2 regions of the Pseudoalteromonas sp. CO325X genome follow, and region 2 is predicted to be linked to the other one. Evidence: predicted binding sites of a transcription regulator. Region 2 holds the regulator's gene; the other holds the start of a gene.
The links. Region 2 encodes LexA, which represses DNA repair genes until DNA is damaged. Its sites were predicted from a motif close to TACTGTATNNNNATACAGTA; they were not measured.

Region 1: the regulator LexA is predicted to act here: its motif matches at 4,412-4,431, upstream of EXT46_RS17565 (YebG family protein).

The regions. Positions count from the first base shown of each region.
Region 1 covers NZ_SGPG01000033.1:49,755-56,316, forward strand. The annotation lists gene EXT46_RS17530 (hypothetical protein) at 1-166, opposite strand, end outside; gene EXT46_RS17535 (serine hydrolase domain-containing protein) at 611-1,717, opposite strand; gene EXT46_RS17540 (GNAT family N-acetyltransferase) at 1,819-2,313, opposite strand; gene EXT46_RS17545 (hypothetical protein) at 2,337-2,639, opposite strand; gene dsbB (disulfide bond formation protein DsbB) at 3,079-3,600, shown strand; gene EXT46_RS17555 (DUF6170 family protein) at 3,597-3,899, shown strand; gene EXT46_RS17560 (ComEA family DNA-binding protein) at 3,935-4,231, opposite strand; gene EXT46_RS17565 (YebG family protein) at 4,448-4,759, shown strand; gene EXT46_RS17570 (amino acid aminotransferase) at 4,816-6,009, opposite strand; gene EXT46_RS17575 (GAF domain-containing protein) at 6,038-6,562, opposite strand, start outside.
Region 2 covers NZ_SGPG01000020.1:6,428-12,989, reverse strand. The annotation lists gene EXT46_RS09975 (SURF1 family protein) at 1-51, opposite strand, end outside; gene EXT46_RS09970 (DUF2909 domain-containing protein) at 81-383, shown strand; gene EXT46_RS09965 (cytochrome c oxidase subunit 3) at 283-1,158, opposite strand; gene EXT46_RS09960 (cytochrome c oxidase assembly protein) at 1,178-1,720, opposite strand; gene ctaD (cytochrome c oxidase subunit I) at 1,720-3,294, opposite strand; gene coxB (cytochrome c oxidase subunit II) at 3,291-4,424, opposite strand; gene lexA (transcriptional repressor LexA) at 4,743-5,360, opposite strand; gene EXT46_RS09940 (HNH endonuclease family protein) at 5,580-6,329, shown strand; gene EXT46_RS09935 (STAS/SEC14 domain-containing protein) at 6,395-6,562, shown strand, end outside.

The DNA of each region.
Region 1 (6,562 bases), on a different contig from region 2:
CCCAACTCACAGAGGTTAATGCTACATAACCAAGTATTCGACCCAAGGAACAAAGAATCCATTGTAAGCTGAAACCAATCGGCATAGTGAAAATATTTGCAACGCCACCAAACAAGCCGATTAGCGCAAATATCATAAGAAATGATGCAGGTAGCCAACCAAGCAAACACTGTTGTTAATCCTATTAACAAACTTCTCCAGAACATATATTGAACCTTGGTTTTTCAAGCACCTTTATAATCGACTAAACATAGTTGGCTAAATTTACAGCTCCCCATAAAACTTAGACACCTTTGATTGAGGCTACATGCTAAGCAACCAAGGCAGTATAAATAGGAAAATAATGAAAAACATGAAGCCATACACATAACCTGTGTTTCTAGACTTTCTCCAAAACAAATTTTGAGCTCTTTGTTCTGACTGGCTCAGTAAATAATCACAATGCGGACATTTGTTTCCCAAATACATTATCAATGTGCAATTAGGACACCTCGCTGATGGCTCAAACTCTGCCATTCCCATGATTGTTGGCTTCTTGGGCTTCATAGCTTCCTCGACACATAACACGCAGGCACCGCAGCCTATCCACTGAAAGTGTTTTTTATGTAATTTAATTGTGCTCTTGTTTAACGGTAGAAAGTATGAGGCTATCAATTTCATTGTTCACAGCACCGATACTACTATTATTTAATATCACGTAACCAAAATTTAGGTCAGTAACAGAACGTGATAGAGAGACCCAACCTCGATTAAATCCAGCAAATCCGAGACTGTTGTTTTCTGTGTCCACAACATAGCTCATGCTCCAGCGCCCGTTAGTATTTGGAGCTGGCTTAATCATTAGATCTATGAGCTTTTCTGGCAACAAAATTGAACCGTTATAATGTCCATCGCTATTACGCAAAACTGCCATATTGAAGCGAGCTAAATCTACAGCCGTTGTTTGTAAGCCCGCCGCTGCTTGTTCATTGAAGTACACCATACCCGTGACTTTACCGGTATCATCATAAGGTGTTGCCGACTTACTCATTACTACCTCAGTAATATTGAACGTTGAATCCTTCATATTTAAAGGTTCGAATACATTTTTCTGCATATAAGCTTCAAATGTCATACCGGATACATCTTCAATTAACAGTTGTACCACTGAATATCCACCACCGGAATAAGACCATTTTGTATTTGGCGCATGGATAAGTTCAACGGGTCCAGCGCCGTTGTTATTACCATTTAGTGAGTCGACAATAGAGGATAACTTGTCTCGAGATTCCCACCCAGTATAAGGCCCCAAAGACAGGCCGGAAGTGTGAGATAGAATATTTCTTAGTGTGACTTTTTTTACATCAAAATCAGACTGGGGAATTTGCCAGCGTTTAAGATATTGATTAATTGGTGTATCGAGATCCACTTTGCCTTGAGCGACTAATTGCATTGCTCCCCAAGCAGTTACCAGCTTAGAAATAGAGCCTACATTGAACAAAGTCCTTTGAGTAATTTTAGTTTTAGCCGCAACGTCAGCAAAACCATAGGAACGAAAGCCCACAACTCTACTTCCATTAACGAATGCCAGAGCAACGCCGGGAGCTTTGTGCTTTTCTAAAATTTGCGGTACACCATCGTCCAAACGCTTTGTGAGCTCAGATATATCTTTAATTTCTTTGCCAATAGAAACGTTGGCAAAAAAAGCCCCCGATATTATCAAGATAGTTCTAATCATAACTTTCCTTGTGTGTTCTGCTCCATGATACGAGCCGTTTTAAGCTTGAACGAGAAGCGAGTGTCAGCCAAGCTTACAACGTCGTTCACGTATTTATTCTGTTAGGCATTGGTAATGACAAACTCGTGAAAGCCTTCTGTTTCAGCAGGCTCCACTTTCTCAACAAGAGCCACATTTAATTGAGTAAACAAGTTACTCCAAAACTTCAACGCCAAGCCGTCGTTTATATAAACTGCTACATGCCATTGTTCGCTCACAGCTTGCATCAAGTGTTGAACGACAAATTTCCCGACACCTTGCTTTCGATATTTAGGGAGGATAAATATATCAGCCAATTCCGGCATTTCTTTACCCCGAATCTCGGTCGTCTCAACAGTGGCAAAGCCTACAACCTGGTCAGAAACAAAAATTAGATAAGCGGCACTCCCTTGTTCACCGCAAACAACGGAATTGAGGTATTGTTCATCAATATCAAAGCGCCCGTCAGTACCAACATCCTCTTGATCAAATGAACTTTGGTGATATTGGTAAAACTGCCACAGCATACACAATGTGCCACTGTCTGTTGTTTTAGTTTTCCTTACTTTGATTTCCATTTGGTGCTCGTTCTTATTAAGGCTCAAATCCATAGCTTCCAACGGTGAAGGCTACCTTGGGTTTCTGATGCCAAATCTACATAGCAGCCCGTTAAGTGTTTAATATAGTTGGCATTTAATTCTACTTCAGTCTTAAAGCCCGAGAAACATTCACCGTTAAGTTGATATTTAATCATCCCATCATGATGTTCCCAGTGATAGGTTTTTCTGAAGTACTCTTTGGCCGCTTCTTCAGTAGGGAAAGAAAAAATTAGTTCGAATTTACAAGATTCTATTTCCGGATAAGCTTTTCGAAGTGACCCAACTAACGTTGCGATTCTATTCATGCTCACCTAGATATACCCCCCCGCATACAACCTCCTTATTACATTCACTTGCAAATCGAATATAACACTAATTGATGCTGAGAATACTATGCTCTCCTGTAAGTACTTTCCAGAGATTAAGGACTTATTTAGTCGAAAGCCGAGACTTCGATTCGTTCAATATCGGCATTAGCTCCGCACTGTGTATAGCTCTTCGAGCAATTCAATATATAATTTTTTTGTTCATTTTCACTGATTCATAAGCAGAAACGGAAGCCAGCCTACCGCTTTAAATGATTCATTAGCTTTTTTGTTCACTTAACAACGCTAGCTTGTACACAAATGGCGCTAAATTAAGTGCTTAGGCACGCCACTGAGCTTACCTTTACGGCCGCTAATACGCTTGCATAGCGCCGAGGGCGTGGCATAATCAGCCCATCAACAACGACGTGAGTTAACTATGAGCTGGTTAGGTAAGTTATCGCACCAACGTGCGCCTTGGGTACTGTTAGCGGTGATTGCCACCGTATTCGAAGCAACTGCTTTGTATTTCCAATATGCCATGGACTTAGCACCATGCATTATGTGCATTTATCAGCGTACAGCAGTCTTAGGTGTGCTATTTGCGGCCTTACTAGGCTGTATTAATCCACAAAATATGTATTTACGCCTAGTGGCGCTGGCGAGTTGGCTGGTTGCCAGTATTTGGGGTTTCTTGCTCGCCAAAGAACATATCATGATGCAAACCACCACAGACCCGTTTGCCTTTGTATGTGAGTTTGAACCTAACTTCCCAAGCTTTATGCCTTTACACGAGTGGCTGCCGAGCTTTTTTGCTGCTACCGGTGATTGTGGCAACATTGATTGGCAATTTATGGGGTTATCAATGCCTGGGTGGATGCAAGTGATCTTTGCGGTGATGGCAGTCGTTGCAATTATCATTACCTTAAGCAGCTTTTTTTATAAACCTAAGGCTTCATGATTTACTTTCTTCCCAGTCAAATTCCGAAACTCAAGTCGCTCAGTCACAATGAGCGACTCGCTATAGTGGCGGATTCATTAAACAGGCTATCAGCGCAGCGCCGAGTCATGCTCAATATTATTAAACTGCTGCTGATCACCCCACTATTTCTGCTGCTGGTGCGCTTTGAAGGCTGGCACATGTTACCATGGCTGCTCTTAGCCGGCATCGCCTATCCTATTATTGTGCTCCCAGTGCGCCATGCATTCGCACTGTTTCACCTTGATGAAGCCATCACCGCACTTAAAAAGGGCAACTAAACGTTGCCCTTTGGTTTATCAGCAATACTTTGCCACTATCTTACCTTCACCAATTCCCGAATTTGCGCCAACGTACTTGCACCAATACCTGGCACAGCGTCTAGCTCATCAACACTACGGAAATTGCCTTGCACCTGACGATATTCGATGATGGCGGCTGCTTTGGTGGGGCCAATGCCCGGCAGCGATTGCAGCTGTTCTTGGGATGCTTGGTTAATATCAAGTTTGGCTGGGGTTACCTGCTCACTCGCTTGTTGAGGTGCCTCAGCAGCGACCACCGCTGGGGTAAGTACAAGCGCACAGGTGGTGTAGAGTGCGGTTAGTAGCTTCATGCTTCTCTCCTTAGAAGTTAAAATAAAAATCCTTGTTACTTCAAAACTAAATAAAGAATAATTACTGAGATGTGTCAAATAAAACTAACGATGAAGTCGTGCTTTTTTGTGGTAAAAATGCTTAACCCTTTAAAAGGAATGATTAAAACCCTTGACGGGCGAATCGCCAACCACTACCCTTACTGTATAAAAAAACAGTACCCTTGAGGAGAAGCCATGGCTGTTGTAACTAAATACGTTGTAGAACGAGACGGAGTCGAGCGCATGACCTTTACTAGCAAAAAAGAAGCCGATGCCTATGATAAGATGCTCGATATTGCCGAAAGCTTAGAAGAGTTATTAGGCGGCGTTGATGTTCCCTTAAGCGAGCAACAAGTAGAAAGCCTGTCGTTGGAAATAGCAAAACAAAAAGACGACTTTATGCACGTACTTAAAGGTACTAAGCCTGCAGCAAAGGCCACAAAAAAAGCCAGCAAAGAGCCAAGTGATAAGGAAAATGTTACCGAGCTCAAAGCCAAAGAAGCGTAAAGCTATTTCTTAGATATAAAAAAAGCCAGCATTGCTGGCTTTTTTTATCATTCGCGTTACTTAGTAACCGCTGCAACGGCATCGGCAAAGTAATCGATATTATCTTTGCTTACCCCTGCCACATTTACACGGCTAGAACCGACGATGTAGATTGAATACTCTTTTTGTAGGCGTTCGATCTGTTCTTTGTTAATCCCAAGGAAAGAGAACATACCGTGCTGGCGTTCAATAAATGAGAAGTCCATGCCTTCGCATTTGTCGTTTAACTTATCCTTAAGCAATGAACGCAAACCATTGATACGAGAGCGCATGTCATCAAGCTCTTGGTGCCACATCGCAGTTAGCTCGTCGCTACTAAGAATAGTATTAACAATATCTGCACCGTGTGCCGGCGGCATCGAGTAAATACTGCGTACCACACTGAGCATCACTGAATTAGCAATATCAGCAGTGGCTTGATCTTTTGAGATCACTGAACAGGCACCAATACGCTCACGGTATAAGCCGAAATTTTTCGAACATGACGAACAAATGATTAGCTCATCTACCTGCGAGGCCAAATGGCGTAAACCCGCAGCATCCTCATCCAAACTCGTACCAAAACCTTGATAGGCGATATCAACAAGTACTGTAAAGCCCTGAACTTTGGCGATTTCAGCTACTTTTTGCCACTGCGCAAAGTTCAAGTCCATGCCGCTTGGGTTGTGGCAACATGCATGTAACAGCACCACATCACCCGCAGGCACTTGGCTGAGCGTGTTCACCATGTCATCAAATAACAACCCTTTGTTATCATAGTCATAGTAAGGGTACTCTTTCACATTCAGGCCAGCCGCTTCAAATAGGCTAATGTGGTTGGCCCATGTTGGCGTAGTCACCCACACCGTGGCTTGCTCATTACAACGCTTAATGAACTCGGCCGCCACCCGTAACGAACCCGTGCCCCCTGGAGCCTGAGCTGTACGCACACGGTCCGCTAGCAAAGCCGGGTGAGCATCGCCAAGTAGTAGTTGCTCCATTTTCTGACAATATTCCAAATTACCGGCCAGCCCAATGTATGACTTAGTGGTTTCATTGGCGAGACGAAACTCTTCAGCCTTTTTAACGGCCTTCAATACAGGGGTTTGCCCTTGCTCGTCTTTGTATACGCCAACACCTAGGTCAATTTTTTTGTCATTGGTGTCGGCTTTAAACGCAGCCATAAGCCCAAGAATTGGATCTGTCGGTAAAGGTTTTAATTGTGAGAACATGGAACTCTCTTTATTATCTCAGGTTAGGTTAGTCCTGACGGCTGGTTGGTAAGTGCTCGCTAATCTCTAAACACGCAGCTATTAGCAACGCAACCTGATCAGGGGTAAAAAACTCGTCGGTAAATGCTTCAGCATCAATAATGCCCACTACTTTACCTGTCTCGTCATAAAGCGGCAAGCAGCTTTCTGCTTTCACTTTGGGGTCACATGTATAGTATTCGCCACCGTTGGCAACATAGTCTTCCACATCATTTATCACCCGAGCAACCCCGCTGAGTGTAACCTGCACATTATTGCTGGTTGTTGCAAAGTCAGGGTTAATAGGAAAAAGAGGACGACTAGGTGCGCCGTAATAAGCGAGCTTAAGTAGCTGTGGCTGACCTTCAATATGTTGACTTTGATAAATACCAAACCAGTCTACGCCACTTTCTTGAACAACAAAATCGACAATCGCTTGAAGCTTTCTCAACTTTGCTTCACTGCTCGGGGGCAAATGTTCGCGTAAATCGAAGGGCTGCTCTTGCAGATGACCAAATAAACTACACGCTCCACC
Region 2 (6,562 bases):
TAACACGACAATGCTACTCCACAAAAATGCGCTAAGCTTATGAGTATTCACTCGCACACCAATTAGAGGAAAACTGCACTGTGCTTATAAAAATTATTATTGTTGCGCTGCTACTTTTTGTCATATACACCTTATTCCGTGCCATGTTGGCTATGCTGAAGTCTGACTCCAAGGTGCCGATGTCGCACTACCTAGGCAAACGTGTTGCCTTGTGCGCCATCGTCCTGATTATTATTCTGCTCGCACAGCAAGCTGGCTTGCTGCGCTTTAACCCTTCTCCGATCACAACACATACACAAATACGAATAGACACAACCACACCACATCAACAAAGTGCCAATACCAAGCCGCAGCCTGAAATGCGAAGTGCTTTTCACTGCTAAAGTGCCCTTTGATTACGCGAATGAGTACCACGGTAAGCATGATCGCCCCTAAGGTGACATGCATACCGTGGAAGCCTGTGAGCAAGAAGAAGGTATTGCCATAAATACCCGAGTCTAACTTAAGGCCTAAATCCTGATATGCGTGAATATATTCTTCACCTTGAAGAAACAGAAATATCGCGCCGAGTATCACCGTCAGGGCAAGAAATACCGTAAGCTGTTTACGGTTGTCTTTCTCAATTGCAGTATGCGCAAACTGTAAAGTCACCGAAGAAACTAGCAAAATAATGGTATTAATTAGCGGCAAACCTTGCCATCCCATAGCCTGAGTTGTATCACCGCCTGGTGTTAACTCTAGCGGCCATGAGGCGCTAAATTCAGGCCATAACACTTCGTTGGTCATCAAGTTATTACCTTCGCCACCAAGCCAAGGTACAGCCAACATACGGGCATAAAATAGTGCCCCAAAAAAAGCGCCAAAGAACATGACTTCTGAGAAAATGAACCAGCTCATCCCTTGTTTAAAAGAACGATCCATTTGCGCCGAATACAAGCCACTTTGTGACTCATTAATCACATTGCGAAACCACCCCACCAGCATGTACACCAGCACCGCAATACCAGCAATAAGCCAATAGGTACCAGAGCCACCGCCTTGCTCTAACTGCATAACGCTAAGACCCGCGCCCACAGCGATAAAAAACAACGCAACAGCTCCCACTATCGGCCAGGGGCTTTGCTCCGGAACATAATATTTTTCGTATTGATTACTCATTTCGTTAACCTCGCTCGGTTTATCGCGCTTGCGCTGCGAGTAAGTCTTGTCGCTTAGCGCTGATATCAAAGAGGGTGTAAGACAGCGTTAATTCCTCATACTCCTGCGGCAACGCAGGGTCGACATAAAAGCGCAATTGGTATTCAAGCCGTTCATTGGCTTGTAGCGGCTGCTGGTCAAAGCAAAAACACGCCAATTTGTGTAAATACTTGGCTGCGAGCCCTGGAGAAACAGATGGAATAGCCTGCATGACTCGCGGCTCACCACTGGTATTCGCTGCGGCAAATGTCACCACTGTCATCGCCCCGGGTTTCACCACCACTTCTTGCTTTTGCGCTAACACTTCAAAGGGGGCACCACTTTGCGCATGGGTTGTAAAGCTCACCGTCACTTCGCGAGAGTCATCCACATGCTCGCTTTGCTGCGCCTGTTCGAGTGAGGGCTTACCATTAAGCCCTGTTACTTCGCAGAACACGTCGTAAAGCGGCACCAAGGCAAAGGCGAACGCAAACATGCCGATGACGCTGATGACTAGTTTCTTTAATAACGGTGCGTGGTTCATTACTGCACCTTAGGTGGCGTTTCAAAGGTGTGGTAGGGTGCCGGAGATGCTACCTCCCACTCCAAGCCTTCTGCGCCATCCCACACTTTCGCTGGTGCTTGCTCTCCAGCCTTGATGCACTTGAACACCACGGCAACAAACAGCAGTTGAGAGAGTCCAAAGGCGAAACCACCAATACTGATAATGGCGTTAAAATCAGCAAACTGCAGCGCATAGTCTGGAATACGCCGTGGCATACCCGCCAAACCTACAAAATGCATGGGGAAGAACAGCACATTAACGCTGACTAACGACAGCCAGAAATGCCATTTCGCCAACGTGGTGCTATACATGTGCCCAGTCCATTTTGGCAGCCAGTAATAAGCAGCGGCCATAATCGAGAACACCGCCCCGGTCACTAAAACATAGTGGAAGTGCGCCACCACGAAGTAGGTGTCATGGTACTGGAAATCCACTGGGGTAATTGCCAACATCAACCCTGAGAAGCCCCCGAGGGTAAACAACACAATAAAGGCGATAGCAAACATCATTGGTATTTCAAAGCTGATGGCACCGCGCCACATAGTGGCTACCCAGTTAAATACTTTTACTCCCGTTGGCACCGATATCAACATGGTCGAGTACATAAAGAACAATTCCCCGGCCAGTGGCATACCGGTGGTAAACATATGGTGGGCCCACACCACGAAAGACAGCAAGGCGATGGAGGCCGTGGCATATACCATGGACGAATAGCCAAACAGTTTTTTGCGTGAAAAGGTAGGAACTATGGTGGAGATAATGCCAAACGCTGGCAAAATCATAATGTACACTTCCGGGTGACCAAAGAACCAAAAGATATGCTGGAACATCACAGGGTCGCCACCACCGGCGGCATTGAAGAAATCAGTGCCAAAATACTTATCAGTGAGCACCATGGTCACCGCACCCGCCAACACCGGCATCACTGCAATTAATAAAAACGCAGTGATCAACCAGGTCCACACAAACAGCGGTAATTTCATCCACTTCATCCCTGGAGCACGCATATTAACGATAGTCACAATGACATTAATGGCCCCCATGATGGAGCTTATCCCCATAATGTGAATGGCAAATACAAACAGGGCAGTATTGTCGTTGCTGTAGGTGGTCGATAAGGGCGCATAGAAGGTCCACCCAAAGGCCGGACCGCCGCCTTCCATAAACAGCGACAGCAATAAGATGGCAAAAGCGAATGGCAGAATCCAAAAGCTCCAGTTATTCATTCGCGGCAAAGCCATATCTGGCGCGCCAATCATCATGGGGATCATCCAGTTAGCTAAGCCCGTAAAGGCAGGCATCACGGCGCCGAAGACCATAATCAAACCGTGTACTGTGGTCATTTGGTTGAAAAAATGAGGGTCAACCAGCTGAAGTCCTGGTTGGAATAGCTCGGCTCGGATCACCATTGCCATGGCGCCACCGGTTAAAAACATCAACAACGAAAATAATAAGTACAAGGTGCCGATGTCTTTGTGGTTAGTAGTAAAAAGCCAGCGTTTAATTCCGGTTGCAGGCCCGTGATGTTCATGTGTTGCAGCTGCTGTACTCATTGTTCCTCCCCATCAATATAGGCCTGAATCACGCTTGGTTGAACGATGTCACCGGTTTCATTACCAAAGGCATTGCGTTGGTAAGTAACCACCGCTGCCAACTCTTTAAGCGTAAGTTGACCGACAAATGCCTGCATCGCAGTCCCTGGCTTACCGTGCAGCACAATATCGATATGGTCGTTAATATCGCCGGTGGCTATGGGACTGCCTTTAATGGCGGGGAAGACTCCAGGTAAACCAAGCCCCGTAGGCTGATGACAAGCTGCGCAGCGAGTGATGTACACTTGCTCGCCCGATGCCATAAGCTCATCTTCTGAGAGGATTTGTTCTAGCAGCTCAGCATCAGCCTGCGCCTGAGCTTGCTTCGCTTGTTTCTGCTCTGCCAGCCAAGCGTCAAACTCTTCAGGGGGTTTTGCTTCTACGACCACCGGCATAAAGCCGTGGTCTTTGCCGCATAACTCGGCGCACTGGCCGCGATACGTACCCGGTTCGTTTACGCGCGTCCAAGCTTCGTTGATAAACCCAGGGTTAGCGTCTTTCTTTACTGCAAAATCGGGCACCCACCAAGAGTGAATGACGTCATCCGAGGTCATTAAAAAACGTACTTTTTGATTAGTGGGAATGACCAAGGGTTTATCTACTTCGAGGAGGTAATTGTCGCCCTTATTTTGCGCATTTTTGATTTGCTCTTGAGGCGTAGACAGCAGTGAGTAAAAGCCCACATCGTGACCCATATACTCGTAGTGCCATTTCCATTGTGATCCAGTCACCTTAATGGTGATATCGGCCTTTGATGTATCCTCCATAGCAATCAGGGTTTTGGTGGCCGGAACAGCCATGGCTATGAGAATAACAAATGGAATCGCTGTCCAAAGTATTTCTACTTTGGTGCTTTCATGAAAGGTAGCGGGGGTGACCCCTTTTGACTTGCGGTGTTTGAGCAGCGCCCAAAACATCACCGCGAAAACAACCACACCAATCACACAGCATATAATAAATATGGTCATGTGTAGTTGGTAAACATTTTCGCTAATGTCAGTTACCCCTTGGCGCAAGTTGTACTTGCTATTCGCGGACACCAATTGAGGGAATAACAGACATAGCAACATGAGGGAGCTCAGCTTCTTCATGTGTACCATCTCCTTATTGTTGCGCAATGCAAGGAAGAGGCGGTTACAGCTTAATACCCAATCTTCGTTATTATTATGCTTTTACCAGTCGACAACTTTGACCCTAAACAAACTGTTGAAAAACCGACCAGCAAAGCCTGTAATATAACCAATTAGTCAAAGATTGAGCTAATAGCAAGTTAATACACTATTTTTGTTTACGTTTTATTAATAAATTAACAGGGAGATTCAAACTGTTAGAAAGCACTGTGGCTAAGGAGGGAACGTGGGGAAAGCCCCTAATAACCGACCTATTAGAGGCAAAATAAGTAAATTTAATTACATCCAGTCGGCGTTTCGGATCACACCTACAGCTAAGCCTTCAATATTAAAGGATTCGTTTTCTAAATCGACTTCAATGGGTGTGAATTCTTCATTCTCTGCATGCAGCAGAACCTTACGCCCAGCTTTTTCTAAGCGCTTCACGGTGACATCTTCATCAACCCGCGCGACCACCACTTGGCCGTTTTCAGCCACCTGAGTGCGATGTACCGCTAATAAGTCGCCATCCATGATGCCGATGTCTTTCATACTCATGCCATTTACGCGCAGCAAGTAATCTGCAGCAGGCTTGAACAACAATGGGTCTATCTGGCAGTGACTCTCTATATGCTGTTGGGCAAGAATAGGCTCGCCCGCAGCAACGCGGCCAATTAAAGGCAGGCCCAATTGTTCGGGTTCTTCTTCCTCGACCAATTGAATACCTCGACTCGCGCCAGGCTTCATTTTAATTACGCCTTTCTTAGCCAACGCCTTAAGATGTTCTTCTGCGGCGTTAGCACTGCGAAACCCCAGTGTTTGTGCAATTTCTGCACGCGTCGGCGGCATGCCGGTATCTTTAATAAAGACTTTAATCAGCTCAAGAATTTGCGATTGGCGTTTAGTTAATGGGCGCATACAACTGGGTTTCCATACAGTACATTTAACTGTGAGTATATACAGTTAAATGAAAATCGCAAATAAAATCAGGGAATTTGCTGACTGTTGCAACCTTAATTAATGCAACTTCGCTTTTGTTCATATGCAACCTCACCTCATACTCATAAAGTGATAGGTGACGAATGCGCGACAATGCTTTAAAGTAGCGCTGTTTTAGTCATATTATTAAGCAGTTAGATGACTCGCCAAGGTGTATTTTCAGCGTTCCTTTTACTTATTTCGGCACTGACGATAGGTGCGTGCAAAGCCGATACGGTCAAGATGTCGCGCAGCGGCCTTTGTCACCCTGAAGACTCTGCTCATTATCAACGCACTCAATCTTTCACTCCCTATGCGAACTTAGAAAGCTGTCTAGCAGACGGTGGACGTTTACCAAAGAACTACACTAAACACACATCAGAAAATAGTTATCATCGGGATAACTGGCCACATTGGTTAGACACCGATCACGACTGCCAAGACGCCCGTGCTGAAGTGCTGATTGCCCAATCACACACTAATGTAAGCTACACCACCCAGGCGCGCTGCACCGTCACCAGCGGTCAGTGGCATGACCCTTATTCAGGGCAGATACTACGCAATGACGATGACTTAGATATAGACCATATTGTGCCGCTTAAATTTGCCTATGAACACGGTGCTGCCACCTGGAGTCGTTCGCAAAAGGCACAATTTGCCAACGATATGGAGAACTTGCTTGCTGTTGATGATGGCCTAAATCGTAGCAAAGGAGCAAAAGGTCCTTGGCAATGGTTGCCGCCGCACCAAGATTACCGTTGTCAGTACATTCAGCGCTTTAATTACATCATGAGCAAGTATGACCTTCGCTACTCGCAAAGCGAAAAAGACCAAGTTCAGAGTTTGCTGCAAAGCTGCGTAGGTGAAACTTTAAACCTCAGCGCACTGCCCTCAACCGTGCACCAATAACCAACCGTTTGAAAGTAAATATTCTATATTGATAGAGCATCCAATGAACTCGTTGGCGAGGATATATGCTCAATATCACTATAAACGAAACACACAATACTGCCCTACTCGAACCACAAGGCCAGCTGACAGCAGAAGACTTTGCAGCAGCAGTGCGTATTATCGACCCTTACATTGAACAGCATGCAAAGCTACATGCTCTCATTATTGCTACTGAACACTTTCCGGGGTGG